2 linked regions of the Orrella dioscoreae genome follow. The protein of the gene in region 1 binds, or shares a complex with, the protein of each later gene. Links are inferred from orthologs where the notes say so. Each region holds a gene or a part of one and is shown in the gene's direction. Other genes may lie near its edges. The genes, in order: tldD and pmbA.

Region 1 (7,069 bases):
AGTCGGCACGCGTGCCGCGCAGGGTCACGCGATAGCGCGACATGACATCGGGGCGGTCGGCGAACCAGGTGATGCGCCGGAACCCTTCGGCCTCGCACTGCGTGAAGAGGCTGGCGCCGGACACATAGAGCCCCATCAGCGTGGAGTTCTCGGCGGGGCGGCAGTCGCTGACGATCTCGACTTCGCAGGCGGCGGGCAGGCCGGTCAGGCGCAGGACGCCATCGCTGATCGTGTAGCCGCCTTCCGCGATCGGGCTTCCATCCACGGCCACCGATACCAGCGCCAGGTCTTCGCCCTTGAGCGCGAGCGGCGTATCGGCGGGCACGCCGGGCTGGCGTTCGATCGACAGGCGGGACAGCACGCGCGTGCGCGCAGGGTCCAGGTCGAATTCCAGCGCGATGCTGGGAATGGCGTAGGGGTAGGGGAGGTAGTCGCCGCGGGCGACGGTAACGGCTTGCTCTGTGCGCATAAGACCTGGCCTGGATCGACAAGCCGCCATTGTAGACCCGGGGGCGGGGGCAATCCTGCCCCGGGCCGGGCTGTTACCTGCTGCTTACCAGGCCGTGCGCAGGCCGTAAAACTTTGGAACGCCGGCGCGGTCCAAGCGTGGGTATCATTATTACAGCGCGATGATTGCAGCGCGCCAGGTCCGCAGCGGCGGACGGCGCGTGCATGTAGCCGAGGTTGCCATGTCCCAGTCTCTCCACCATTCTCCTTCCGCCCGGGCGGACGTCCTTTCCGCGGGGCTTTCCTGGCTTTGGCGCCGTTCGCTGGGGCGTCTTGCCCTGGCCGGTTGCGCATTGCTGCTGTCGGGTTGCGCCTCCACGCTGTCCGCCCGCGTCACCACGTTCCAGCAATGGCCGGCCGGCGTCGAAGGGCAAAGCTACCGTTTCGACACGCCCGCCAATGGCTTGGGCGAGTCGCTGGAGTACCAGACCTATCGCGACATGGTGCGCGCCGCCATTGGCGCCACCGGCCTGGTCGAAGGGCAGGACCCCAAGTCGGCCCGTTTCGCCGTGCGCTTCACCTATGGCAGCGAACGCACCCAGGTGACGGTGGCCGAGCCGCGTGATCCCTTCTTCGATCCCTATTTTGCCTATCCTGGCGGGTATGGCTACTACGGGCGGCGTGGCTGGGGGGGCGGCTGGGGCGGCGTCGGCTATTACGGCCCGCATTGGGCGCCAGTGAATATGGAAGCCTGGCGCAATACCCTGACCGTGGAAATCCGCGACACCACGCGCAACAATGCGGAGGTTTATCGCGCCAGCGCCATGTCGCTGGGCCGCTCGGATGACATGGTGCGCCTCATGCCTTATCTGGTTCGGGCCATTTTCGACGATTTTCCGCAGAATAACGGCCAGCAGCGCGAGGTGCGTTACCGCACCGACTGAACACGTGCCCGGCTGGCGCCTGCTTCAAGAACGAGCACGCAAAAAAAGGAGCACGATGTGCTCCTTTTTGCTGGTCCTTCAACCGGGACGGCATGAGCCGGCTCAGGCTGCCGGCTGCTGAATAAGGAAAGACTCGCGCTTGGCGCCTTGTTCCTCGGCGGCTGCCAGCCAGCGCGGGGGCTTGCCACGGCCGCTCCAGGTTTCGCCGGTGTCGGGATGGCGGTACTTGGGGGCGACGGTTTTCTTGGCGACGGCGGCGCCGGTCTTGCGGGCGGCGCCAGTGGCGGTGCCGCGGCGGGCTGCGGTCTTGCCGAAAGCGGTGGCCACGTCTTCGGGGGAGATGTCATATTCACGCATGGAGCGCACGATCGAGTCCATCACGGGCTTGCGGCGTTTTGCCTGCAATGATTCCTTTTTCTTTTGCAGCTTGCTGATTTCCTTCTCGATCTTCGCCTGGAGCAGGGAATAGGATTCGCGGGCCATTTGGTATTCCTTTAGTGAGTGGATGCTCGCCAAACAGCACGTCGGGTATTTACCATCCTGTTTGGCGAATGCCAGAATTATATATACAAAGGACATTTTCCCTGCGCGCTAACACCCTGAAAATGTTTGATTTTGTATTCTGTGGCTTTTCCAATGACGGGTTTTAAGCCTTTTGTTATATTTTTTCCTCAACAGATGGAACGAACATGCCTGATTCCTGCAGTACAAGTCCCGACGGACATTTTCATGTCGCTGCCGTACAGATGGTTTCCACGCCGGATCGCGACGAAAACCTGGCGCAGGCAGGCGAGTTGATTGCGACGGCCGCGGCGCAAGGCGCGCGGCTGGTGGCGCTGCCCGAATACTTCTGCTTCATGGGGCGGGCCGACCGCGACAAACTGGCGATCCAGGAGGAAGAGGGCAGCGGTCCGATACAGGAATTCCTGGCGCAAACCGCGCGCCGGCACGGTATCTGGCTGGCGGGCGGCACCTTGCCCTTGCGCTCTCCCGATCCCGACCGGGTATTCAACACGATGCTGGTTTTCGATCCGGACGGCACCCAATGCGCGCGTTACGACAAGATCCATCTTTTCAATTTCACGCGCGGACAGGAGTCGTACGACGAGTCCCTGGCCATTCGTCCAGGCGGCGAAGTCCGCAGTTTCGAGAGCCCCGGTGGCACGGTCGGCCTGTCCGTGTGCTATGACCTGCGTTTTCCTGAGCTTTATCGGGCCCTGCGCACGTCCAGCCTGCTGCTGGTGCCCGCGGCCTTTACCTATACGACGGGGCAGGCCCATTGGGAGCTGCTGCTGCGCGCGCGGGCCATCGAGAACCAGTGCTACGTGCTGGCGCCGGCGCAGGGCGGGCGCCATCCCAACGGCCGCCGCACGTGGGGGCATTCCATGCTGGTCGACCCGTGGGGCGATATCCTGGACGTCCTGCCGGAAGGTCCGGGCGTCGTTGGAGGTACGATAGATGCCGAGCGCCTGGAGTCCGTGCGAACCTCCTTGCCGGCCTGGCGCCACCGTGTCCTTTAGAGCAAAGTCCTGACCTGATGAAAGTTACCGATCCCGCCATCGCCAGCCTCGCCACCGCCAAGTCGCTGCTGCTCGACCCCTGGGGCCTGACCGAGGCCGACATGGCGCGCGCGCTGGGCGAGATATTCACCCACAAGGTCGATTACGCCGACCTGTATTTCCAGTACACGCGCAGCGAAGGCTGGAGCCTGGAAGAAGGCATCGTCAAGACCGGCAGCTTCTCCATCGGCCAGGGCGTGGGCGTGCGCGCCGTCAGCGGCGAGAAGACCGCCTTCGCCTATTCCGACACCTTGTCGTCCGATGCGCTGATGTCGGCCTCGCATGCCGTGCGCAGCATCGCGCGCCAGGGCGCCGGCAAGGCGCGCGTGGCGGCGCAGTCCTCCGCGCCCGGCCTGGCGCTGTACCCGCCCATCGATCCGCTGACCACGCTGACCGCGCCCGAGAAGGTCGCGCTGCTCGAGCGCGTGGAAAAGATGGCGCGCGCGCGCGATCCGCACGTGATCCAGGTGATGGCCGGCCTGGGCGCCGAATACGATGTGGTGCTGGTGGCGGGCAGCGACGGCCGCCTGGCCGCCGACGTGCGGCCGCTGGTGCGCCTGTCGGTGACCGTCATCGCCGAGCGCGATGGCCGCCGTGAAATGGGACATGGCGGCGGCGGCGGACGCAGCGGCCTGGCGTATTTCACCGACGATGTCCTGCGCGGCTATGTCGAGCGCGCCGTGCATGAAGCCATGGTCAACTTGGAAGCGCGTCCGGCGCCTGCCGGCGAGATGACCGTGGTGCTGGGCTCGGGCTGGCCCGGCATCCTGTTGCACGAGGCCGTGGGCCACGGCCTGGAAGGCGACTTCAACCGCAAGGGTTCCAGCGTGTTCTCGGGCCGCATCGGCGAGCGCGTGGCGTCCAAGGGCGTCACCGTGGTGGACGACGGCACGCTGCCCGACCGCCGCGGCTCGCTGAACGTCGATGACGAGGGCAACCCCAGCCAGCGCAACGTCCTGATCGAGGACGGCATCCTGCGCGGCTATATGCAGGACACGCTGAACGCGCGCCTGATGAAGACCGCCGCCACCGGCAACGGCCGGCGCGAATCGTTCGCGCACCTGCCGATGCCGCGCATGACCAATACCTACATGCTGGCCGGCCAGACGCCGCCCGAGGAAATCATTGCCTCGGTCAAGCGCGGTCTCTATGCCGTCAACTTCGGCGGCGGCCAGGTCGACATCACCAGCGGCAAGTTCGTGTTCTCGGCCTCCGAGGCCTACATGATCGAGAACGGCAAGGTCACCTATCCGGTCAAGGGCGCGACGCTCATCGGCAGCGGTCCCGAGGCCATGAACCAGGTCAGCCTGATCGGCAACGACCTGGCGCTTGACAGCGGCGTGGGCACCTGCGGCAAGGACGGCCAGAGCGTGCCGGTGGGCGTGGGCATGCCGACCGTGCGCATGGACGGGCTGACGGTGGGCGGGACGGCCTGAATCAGGCGGGGTCTTTCGGCTGGACCTTGACCGTGGGTGCCTGCGGCGGTGCCAAAGGGGGGGCCACGTTGGGCGTCACGGATGTCTGCGCGGGTTTCCCGCGCCCTGCGCGTGAACCAGGCGAGAAAACGCCCCAGTTGATACATCAGCACGGCATTGACCATCGCGCCGAGGTGCGAGCCTTGCTTCTCCGTGAGCCAGTCAGTCGGGATCAGCGCATTCCAGGGCAGGGCCAGCAGGTACTTGCCGAAGTCGCAGCCAAGGAAGCCGCAGTTCCCGGGGGAGGGTTGTGCGAAGAAGGCCGTGAAGTACAGGGCGGTGAAGACGAGACCCGTGCGCGACAGTGTTTTCAGGCGTGTCATGGGCAGGTTTTAGCATGCCCTGCCGGCGGGCTTGTCCTGGCGGGGGGTGTCTTGCCGTCATGCGACTGTCACTGGCAGTAAGAAAAACCGTGCTACCATCGCTGCACTATGCAAAACGCGTTCGCCCGATTTTATTTTTATTTTGCTTTTCCGATGCCGCTGGCGGAGGAAGGATCGCGCGTAGCCTAAAGCCTAGTCCGATTCCTGAAAAAGCCGCCAGCGGAAACCGCTGGCGGTTTTTTTTCGTCCGCCAGCCGTGTCTGGCGGGCTTTTCCAGAAGTCGGCGCCGAACCCTGACCCTGCATGACCGACCCCTGGAGCCTTACCGTGTCACACAATACCGACGATCAACGTATCCGTGAAATCAAGGAGCTTGCCCCGCCCTCGCACACGATGCGCGAGTACCCGTGTACCCCCGCCGTGTCGGAGCTGGTGCACGGCACCCGCCAGGCGCTGCACCGCATCCTGCACGGCATGGACGACCGCCTGGTCGTGGTGATCGGGCCCTGCTCGATCCACGATCCCAAGGCCGCCCACGAATACGCCAGCCGCCTGCTGCCGCTGCGCGAGAAGCTGCGCGGCGAGCTGGAAATCGTCATGCGCGTCTACTTCGAGAAGCCCCGCACCACGGTGGGCTGGAAGGGGCTCATCAACGATCCGGACATGGACGGCAGCTTCAACATCAACAAGGGCCTGCGCGGCGCGCGCGAGCTACTGTTGGCCTTGAACGCCCAGGGCGTGCCGGCCGGCTGCGAGTTCCTGGACATGATCACCCCGCAATACATCGCCGACCTGGTGTCCTGGGGCGCCATCGGCGCGCGCACCACGGAAAGCCAGGTGCACCGCGAACTGGCCTCGGGCCTGTCGTGCCCGGTCGGTTTCAAGAACGGCACCGATGGCAACGTGAAGATCGCGGTCGACGCCATCAAGGCCGCATCGCAGCCGCACCACTTCCTGTCGGTGACCAAGGGCGGCCACTCGGCCATCGTGTCCACCGAGGGCAACGAGGATTGCCACGTGATCCTGCGCGGCGGCAAGGCGCCGAACTATGACGCGGCCAGCGTGGAGGCGGCCTGCCAGGACATCGCCAAGGCAGGCCTGGCGCAGCGCGTGATGATCGACGCCAGCCATGCCAACAGCAGCAAGAAGCCCGAGAATCAGCCGATGGTCATGGATGACGTGGCGCGCCAGATGGAAGCCGGCGACCAGCGCATCGTGGGCGTGATGATCGAGAGCCACCTGGTGGGCGGCCGCCAGGACCTGGTGCCCGGCCAGCCGCTGGTCTACGGCCAGAGCATCACCGACGGCTGCATCGATTGGGATGCCTCGGTGAAGGTACTGGAGCGCCTGGCCCAAGCCGTGCAGGGTCGCCGGTCGGCCCTGTCGAGCACCGGCAAGTAAGGTACCCCCACGCTGCGCCTTCGGCTTGCTGCCCCCGAGGGGGGGCGCATTTGCCTTGGGGCGGCCCGGCGGCAAAAGGCTCCCCGGCCGATGGTCGGACAGCAGAGGGCCGGCGCCGCTTGGGCCGGCCCGCACGCCCGGGAAATCGCCGGGCGTATACTGGGCCGCTATCCAGTGGCGCCCGAGGCGGCGCCCGTATCCGCCAGCAATACCGGCCAGAAATACCCGCCAGGAAGACCCCCAATGAATGCCCTGACTGAAGGCCAGCGTCTGCGCCGCCCCGTTCCCGATGCCATGTGGGAGGCCCTGCAGGCGCGCTTCGGCGACCGCCTGTCGCGCGCCGAGGCCGTGCGCGAGCACCACGGCCGCGACGAGTCGCCCTATCCCGCCATGCTGCCCGACGCGGTGGTGTTCGCCCAGGGCACGGATGACGTGGCTTTCGTCGCGGGCCTGTGCAACGCGCACGGCATTCCGCTGATTCCCTATGGTTCGGGCTCGTCGCTGGAAGGCCATCTGCTGGCCATCGAGGGCGGCATCAGCCTGGACCTGCAGGCCATGAACCAGATCGTCTCGGTCAATGCCGAGGACCTGACCGCCACGGTGCAGGCGGGCGTGACCCGCAAGCAGCTGAACGAGAACCTGCGCGACACGGGTCTCTTCTTCCCCATCGATCCGGGCGCGGATGCCAGCCTGGGCGGCATGGCCGCTACGCGCGCCTCGGGCACCAACGCCGTGCGCTACGGCACGATGCGCGAAAACGTCATGAGCCTGACGGTGGTCACCGCCGATGGCCGCGTGATCCGCACGGCGAGCCGCGCGCGCAAGTCGTCCGCGGGCTACGACCTGACCCGCGTGTTCGTGGGCAGCGAGGGCACGCTGGGCATCATCACCGAAGTCACCGTGCGGCTCTATCCGCAGCC
Region 2 (7,091 bases), 1.1 Mb from region 1 along the record:
GGCGCCTGGACGACGCCGGCACGCCCGCCTTCCGCACGCCCGAGTCGGCGGCGGACGCCTTCGGCGTGCTGGCCACGCACCACTACAACCAGCAGCTGCTGCTGCAGACCCAGCCGCCCGAGCCGCCCGGCCGTCCGCCCGATCTGGGCCAGGCACGCGCCATCGTGGCCGCCGCGCGCGCGGCGGGCCGCCGTGAACTGAACCAGGACGAGTGCGAGGCCCTGCTGCGCGCCTTCGACGTGCCGGTGCGCATCGCCGAGCCCGACGCGTCGCCCCCCGACGACGCGCTGGCCGTGCCGGCCGCCATCCGCGTGGAGACCGGCGCACGTTTCGGGCCCGTGCTGCGCCTGGGCGTGGGCGGTCCGGCGGGCGTGCTGGACGTGTCCGATCGGGGCATGGACCTGCCGCCGCTCAATGCCTTCCTGGCACGCCAGCTGATCGAGCGCAGCCGCCTCTGGCGCCGCGTGCTGTCGGGCAGCGCCACGCCCGCCGCGCTGGACGCCTTGCGCGGCGTGCTGGAGCAGGTGTCCGACCTGGTCACCGAGCTGCCCGACGTCGAGACGCTGGCGCTGGACCCGCTGCATGTAGGCGACAGCGCGCTGACCGCGGGCGGCGTGTGCATGGTGCTGCGCGAACAGGCGGCCTGCGATTCCCCGCAGGCGCATGGCTATCCGCACATGGCCATCCATCCCTATCCCACGCGCTGGGTGCAGGCGCGCGCCTTCGCGGATGGCACGCCGTGGGTGGTGCGGCCGATCCGGCCCGAGGATGCGGAGGCCCTGCAGGCATTCACGCGCGGGTTGTCCGAGCGCACGCGCTACATGCGTTTCGTGTCGATGATGCGCGAACTCACCCCGCGCATGCTGGCGCGCTACACGCAGGTGGACTATCACCGCGAGCTGGCGCTGGTGGCGACCACGCAGGTGCCCAACCCGGAGCATCGCGGCCATCCGCGCGAAATCATCATCGGGCTGGCGCACTATCTGCGCAATCCGGATGGGCGGGGCGCGGAATACGCCCTGGTCATCGGCGATGACTGGCAGCGCCGCCGCCTGGGCTTCGACCTGATGTCGGTGCTGATCGAGGCCGCGCGCGAGCAGCGCCTGGAATACATCGACGGCCTGGTGCTGGCCAACAACCGGCCAATGCTGGCGCTGATGACGCGGCTGGGTTTCGTCAACGACGTCGACGAGGAAGATCCGCAGATGCGCCGGGTCTGGCTGGACCTGGCGACGGCGGGGCCGCCGCCGGCCTAGTAGTCCGTGGGTGCGATGCCCGCGGTGTCAGGCGCTTACTTCAGGACCTGCTTGAGGAAGGCCGCGATGTCCTGCACTTCGGGCATGCAGACCGAGTGCGGCATCGGATACGTGTGCCATTGCACCGAATAGCCCAATTGTTCCAGCGCCGTGCGCGAGGCCTCGGCGCGCGCCAGCGGCACGACGGGGTCGTGCAGGCCATGGGCCAGGAAGATGGGGGTGGTGCTGTTGGCGGTGTGGCGTTCGCCCGCCGCGGTGTCGATGAGCGGCAGGTAGCCCGACAGGCCGACCAGGCCGGCCAGTTTTTCCGGATGGCGCAGGCCCGTGTGCAGCGTCATCGCGCAACCTTGCGAGAAGCCCGCCAGCACGATGTTCCGCGTGGGAATGCCGCGCGCGTTCTCGCGGGCGATCAGGGCCTGGACGGCCTGCGCCGACAGCGCGATGCCTGCGCCGTCTTCCTGGCGTGACAGGTCCACCACGCGGATGTCGTACCAGGAACGCATGGCCATGCCGCCGTTGATGGTGACGGGCTGCACCGGCGCATTGGGGAACACGAAGCGCACGGCCGGCGTGGCGTCCAGGCCCAGCTCGGGCACGATCGGCACGAAGTCGTTGCCGTCGGCGCCCAGGCCGTGCAGCCAGATGACAGCATGGGTGGGAGTCGTGCCGGTTTCGCGTTCGATGGTGTCCAGCAGGGCGGAGGTCATGGTGTGAGGCTCGTGTCGCGGGTGAAAGAAAGGAGGCGGGTCAGGGCGCCGGGATCATGCCCTTCAGCTCCTGGAAGAGCGCGCGGTAATGCTTGCGCTGCGGCTCGCGGCCCTGCGTCAGGGCGGCGTTGGCGGCGGCTTCCTTGCGGCCTTCGCGGATCAGGGTGCGCAGGCGCTGGATGTCGGCGCCCGGATGGTCGGCCAGCAGCCCGGTCAGGGCGTCGTCATCGGCCAGCAGCCTGTCGCGCAGGGTTTCCAGGCGGTGCATGTGGGCGGTCTGCTCGCGCGAGCCCTTGGCCCAGTCGTGCAGTTGCTGGCGGATCTCGTCGGCGGGCGCGTCGCGCATCAGCTTGCCGACGAAGTGCACCTGGCGGCGGCGGCCGCCGTGGCTGGTGATGCGTTGGGCTTCGCGGATTTCCTGGTACAGGCGCTCGGACAGCGGCAACTGCTTCAGGCGGTCGACCGGCAGGTCGATCAGCTCCTTGCCCAGGTCGAGCAGGGCGTGCATGTCGCGCTTGACCTGCGATTTGCTGGGTCGGTCGTCGAAATCGTCGTACGCGTCGTCGTGGTCGGGGGTATCGGAATGGGCGTGCATGGCGTGGAGGAGCCTGGCGGTGGCGGGCGGAAATAAACGGGCCGGGAAAGGGCCCCAAAAAAAGGCCAAAAAAAGGCCGGAACAGGGGCTGGACGCGGGCCCGGAGACAGGACGGCAGGCGGGACGGGCCGGAACCGCCCGGGCGGGGCGCGGTTCGCGCGCGGTCCGGCGACTTGGCTATGATACCCGTCTCACCGCAACGGACAGCCATGGCAAACGCTCAACACTCCCTTCCCATCCAGGCCAACCAGGCGCGTTTCCGCGAACTCGTGCAGCAGGCGCTGGACCACGCGCGTACGCTGGGCGCAAGCGATGCCGCCGCCGAGGTGTCGGAAAGCCAGGGTCTGGCGGTCACAGTGCGCAAAAAGGACGTCGAGACGGTCGAGCAGACCCGCGACCGTTCGCTGGACGTGACGGTCTATGCCGGCCAGCGGCGCGGCTCGGCCTCCACCTCCGATTTCTCCGAGGCTGCCTTGCGGGAAACCGTCGAGGCTGCCTGGCACATCGCCCGCTACACCGCGGAAGACCCGGTGGCCGGCCTGCCCGACGCCGACCTGCTGGTGCAGGAACCCCAGGACCTGTCGCTGCACTATCCCTGGACGATCTCCGCGGAAGAGGCCGCCAGGCTGGCCCTGCGCGCCGAACGTGCCGCGGCCGACACCGACGCGCGCATCACCAACACCGATGGCGCCAGCGTCAGCACCTACGAAGGCCACTTCGTGCTGGGCAACACGCGCGGCTTCCTGGCGGGCTACCCCTATTCGCGCCACAGCCTGTCGGCCGCGCCCATCGCCGGACGCGGCGCGCACATGCAGCGCGACTACTGGTACACCAGCGACCGCGACGCCAGCAAGCTGGCCGACCCCGAGGCCGTGGGCCGCTATGCCGCGGAGCGCGCGCTGTCGCGCCTGTCGGCCCGCCGTATCAAGACGGGCAAGTTTCCGGTGCTGTTCGAAGCGCCGCTGGCCCTCGGCCTGCTGGGCGCGCTGACGCAGGCCACCAGCGGCGGGGCGCTGTACCGCAAGGCCAGCTTCCTGGTCGATGCGCTGGGCAAGCCCGTGCTGGCCGATCACCTGGACGTGGCCGAGGATCCTTTCGTGCCCGGCGCGATGGGCAGTTCGCCCTTCGACGACGAGGGGGTGCGCACCCAGGCCCGCAAGGTGGTCGAGGCCGGCGTGCTGCAGGGCTACTTCCTGTCCAGCTACACCGCCCGCAAGCTGGGCATGGTGTCCACGGGCAACGCGGGCGGCTCGCACAACCTGACGCTGCGCTCGCGCCTGACGCGTCCCGATGACGACTTCCGCGCCATGCTGCGCAAGCTGGGCACGGGTTTCCTGGTGACCGAGCTCATCGGGCAGGGGGTGAACTACGTCACGGGCGACTATTCCCGCGGCGCTTTCGGCTATTGGGTCGTCAATGGCGAAATCCAGCACGCCGTGCAGGAAGTCACCATCGCGGGCAACCTGGCCGAGATGTTCCGGCAGATCGTGGCCATCGGCGCCGACGAGATCTGCCGTGGCACCAAATGCACCGGTTCCATCCTGATCGAACGGATGGCGGTGGCGGGCGCCTGAGCCTGTCCGCAGGGGGCTACCGCTTGCCGCCCTGTTGCGCCCCCGCCATGCCGGCTTGTCCGGGATGGCGGGCTAAGGCCTTGACAGGTTTACAGAAAGTTGTTCTGTGCTAGAATCACCGGCTTACCTTGGAAAAGGTGTCAGGTGCACGGGCGAAATTTCTAACGCTTCAGGCCACGAACCTTCCCACGGTAGCGCCGCCAGGTAGATATGCGGTAAGTGCGGCAATTTGCGTTTCAGAGCCTCTCGGCTCACCCAGAGACGCACCCAAAAGCACACGCAGCATTTCAGCAACCCGGTGGTGAAACCGCCAGCCTGTCCCTTTTTGGGCGGATGGCACAAATCCATATTTATTCTTAGGAACCATCATGAAGACCTTTGTGGCCAAGCCGCATGAAGTCAAGCGTGACTGGTTTGTGATCGACGCCAAGGGCAAAGTCCTCGGTCGTGTGGCCAGCGAAGTCGCACGCCGTCTGCGCGGTAAGCACAAACCTGAATTCACGCCCCACGTGGATACGGGCGACTACATCGTCATCATCAACGCTGCCGATATCGTCGTCACCGGAACCAAGGCGCAAGACAAGAAGTACTTCCGCCACACCACCTACCCGGGCGGTATCCGCGAGACCAACTTCGAGAAGCTGCAACAGCGCTTCCCCGGCCGCGCCATCCAGAAGGCTGTCAAGGGCATGCTGCCCAAGGGTCCCCTGGGCTACGCCATGATCAAGAAACTCAAGGTGTACGCCGGTGCCGAGCACCCGCACACCGCCCAGCAGCCCCAGCCGCTGGATTTCTAAGGAAGGCCCATCATGATCGGTAACTGGAACTACGGAACCGGCCGCCGCAAGACTTCGGTGGCGCGCGTGTTCCTCAAGAAGGGCACGGGCAAGATCGTCGTCAACGGCAAGCCTGTTGATGAATACTTCGCTCGCGAAACGGGCCGCATGGTCGTGCGTCAGCCGCTCGAGCTGACCGGCCACCTGGAGTCGTTCGACTTCCACGTGAACGTGCATGGCGGCGGCGAAAGCGGCCAGGCCGGCGCGGTCCGCCACGGCATCACCCGTGCGCTGATCGACTACGACGCCGCGTTGAAGCCCACGCTGTCCAAGGCTGGCTTCGTGACGCGCGATGCCCGTGAAGTCGAACGTAAGAAGGTCGGCTTCCACAAGGCGCGTCGTCGCAAGCAGTTCAGCAAGCGCTAATCCCGTCTGCTGTACGAAAAAAAGGCCGCGCAAGCGGCCTTTTTTCCATTCCGCGCGCGGGTGCAGGCCTGGCGCCGCAAGGCGGTTTCCTGCTCCCCACGCGCACGGCTGTCATGCCGGGACGCGTTAATATCGTCGTCCGTCGCATAGGAAAACGCACATGGCCTCGACCCCCCAATCCCGCATCAAAGTCGGCATCGTCGGCGGCACCGGTTACACCGGCGTCGAACTGCTGCGCCTGCTCTCCCAGCACCCGCACGTGGAACTGACCGCGATCACCTCGCGCAAGGAAGACGGCATGCCGGTGGCCGAGATGTATCCCAACCTGCGCGGCCGCGTCGACCTGGCGTTCTCCTCGCCGGACAAGGCGCCGCTGTCGGGTTGCGACGTGGTGTTCTTCGCCACGCCGCACGGCGTGGCCATGGCCCAGGCGCGCGAACTGTTGGATGCCGGCGTGCGCGTCATCGACCTGGCGGCCGACTTCCGCCTGAAGGACATCCCCACTTTCCAGAAGTGGTACAAGATCGACCACGCCTGCCCCGACGTGCTGGAAGAGGCCGTCTACGGCCTGGTGGAACTGGATCGCGCCGGCATCTCTCGCGCGCGCGTCATCGGCAACCCCGGCTGCTATCCCACCACGGTGCTGCTGGGCCTGGCCCCCGTGCTCGAGGGCGGCGCCCGCATCGACACGCGCCACATCATCGCCGACTGCAAGTCGGGCGTCACGGGCGCCGGCCGCAAGGCCGAGGTCCATACCCTGTTCTCGGAAGCCAGCGACAACTTCAAGGCCTACGGCGTGGCGGGCCACCGCCATCACCCGGAAATCTCCGAGCAGCTGGCGCGCCTGAACGGCGGCCCGGTGGGCCTGGTGTTCGTGCCGCACCTGGTGCCGATGATCCGGGGCATGTTCTCCACCCTTTATGCCCGCATCCTGCCCGACGCCATGGACACCGACTTCCAGGCGCTGTTCGAGGCCCGTTACGCCAACGATCCTTTCGTGGACGTGCTGCCTGCCGGCGCGCTGCCCGAGACACGCTCGGTGCGTGCGTCCAACACCCTGCGCATCGCCGTCCAGCGTCCGGGCAACGGCGACCAGCTGATCGTGCTGGTGGTGCAGGACAACCTGGTCAAGGGCGCGTCCGGCCAGGCCGTGCAGAACATGAACCTCATGTTCGGCCTGCCCGAAACCGCCGGCCTCGACCAGGTCGCCATCCTGCCCTGATTCCAGGGCAGCCGGCAGGGCCAGCCATCGCCGCCGGGGCGGGGGGAACCTCCGTCACCCGGCAGGGTCTGTCCTGGGTCTGCCGTTTTCAGGGATTCCCGCGTCACCATGAAGTCTTCCGAGCCGGAGGTGTCCACGCCCTCCGCCCAGCCGGCCACGCCGTCGCCCGCCGCGCAGGCGTCCGCGGGCCGGGTCCGTCACCTGCTGTGGCTCTTGGTCGTCCTGCTCGCCCTGGGCGTGGGCGCGGCGGCCGGATACCGGGCCGCCGCCCTGTATCTGGACCAGGATCGCGCTGCCATCTCCAAGGAGCAGCTCACCGCCTTGCGCGCCAGCGTGGCCCAGCGCGAGGCCGAGATCCGCTTCCTGCGCGCGCAGCTCGATTCCTCCGATGGCGAGATCGCCGTCGAGCGCGCCGCCCGCAAGGAGCTGGAAACCCAGTTGCTGGGGCAGCAGACCGAGCTGGGCCGCGTGCGCGACCAACTGGCGTTCTATGAGCAGCTGCTGCCGCCGGGCCAGAAGGGCGCATTGGACATCC

What was found.
Region 2: the proteins of tldD (region 1) and pmbA are in contact, whole or in part, in a solved structure (PDB 5NJ9), measured with the Escherichia coli proteins. The link is inferred for Orrella dioscoreae from one-to-one orthologs.

Annotation. Positions count from the first base shown.
Region 1 is NZ_LT907988.1:1,828,462-1,835,530, forward strand. Bases 2,215-5,157 are described here. They hold tldD (metalloprotease TldD), read left to right. Parts: upstream 2,215-2,928; coding sequence 2,929-4,386; downstream 4,387-5,157. Other genes in these bases: ODI_RS08515 (carbon-nitrogen hydrolase family protein), read left to right, coding at 2,215-2,911; aroG (3-deoxy-7-phosphoheptulonate synthase AroG), read left to right, coding at 5,076-5,157. Also shown: pepN (aminopeptidase N), read right to left, coding at 1-469; ODI_RS08505 (DUF4136 domain-containing protein), read left to right, coding at 690-1,391; ODI_RS08510 (H-NS histone family protein), read right to left, coding at 1,494-1,874; more of ODI_RS08515, read left to right, coding at 2,081-2,214; more of aroG, read left to right, coding at 5,158-6,149; ODI_RS08535 (FAD-binding oxidoreductase), read left to right, coding at 6,393-7,069. UniProt on the Escherichia coli protein: Metalloprotease involved in CcdA degradation. Suppresses the inhibitory activity of the carbon storage regulator (CsrA).
Region 2 is NZ_LT907988.1:730,575-737,665, forward strand. The notes cover bases 1,985-4,949. They hold pmbA (metalloprotease PmbA), read left to right. Parts: upstream 1,985-2,767; coding sequence 2,768-4,132; downstream 4,133-4,949. Other genes in these bases: yjgA (ribosome biogenesis factor YjgA), read right to left, coding at 2,004-2,558; rplM (50S ribosomal protein L13), read left to right, coding at 4,501-4,929; rpsI (30S ribosomal protein S9), read left to right, coding at 4,942-4,949. In the rest of the region: ODI_RS03470 (bifunctional acetate--CoA ligase family protein/GNAT family N-acetyltransferase), read left to right, coding at 1-1,256; ODI_RS03475 (alpha/beta hydrolase), read right to left, coding at 1,292-1,963; more of rpsI, read left to right, coding at 4,950-5,334; argC (N-acetyl-gamma-glutamyl-phosphate reductase), read left to right, coding at 5,495-6,556; ODI_RS03505 (DUF6776 family protein), read left to right, coding at 6,665-7,091.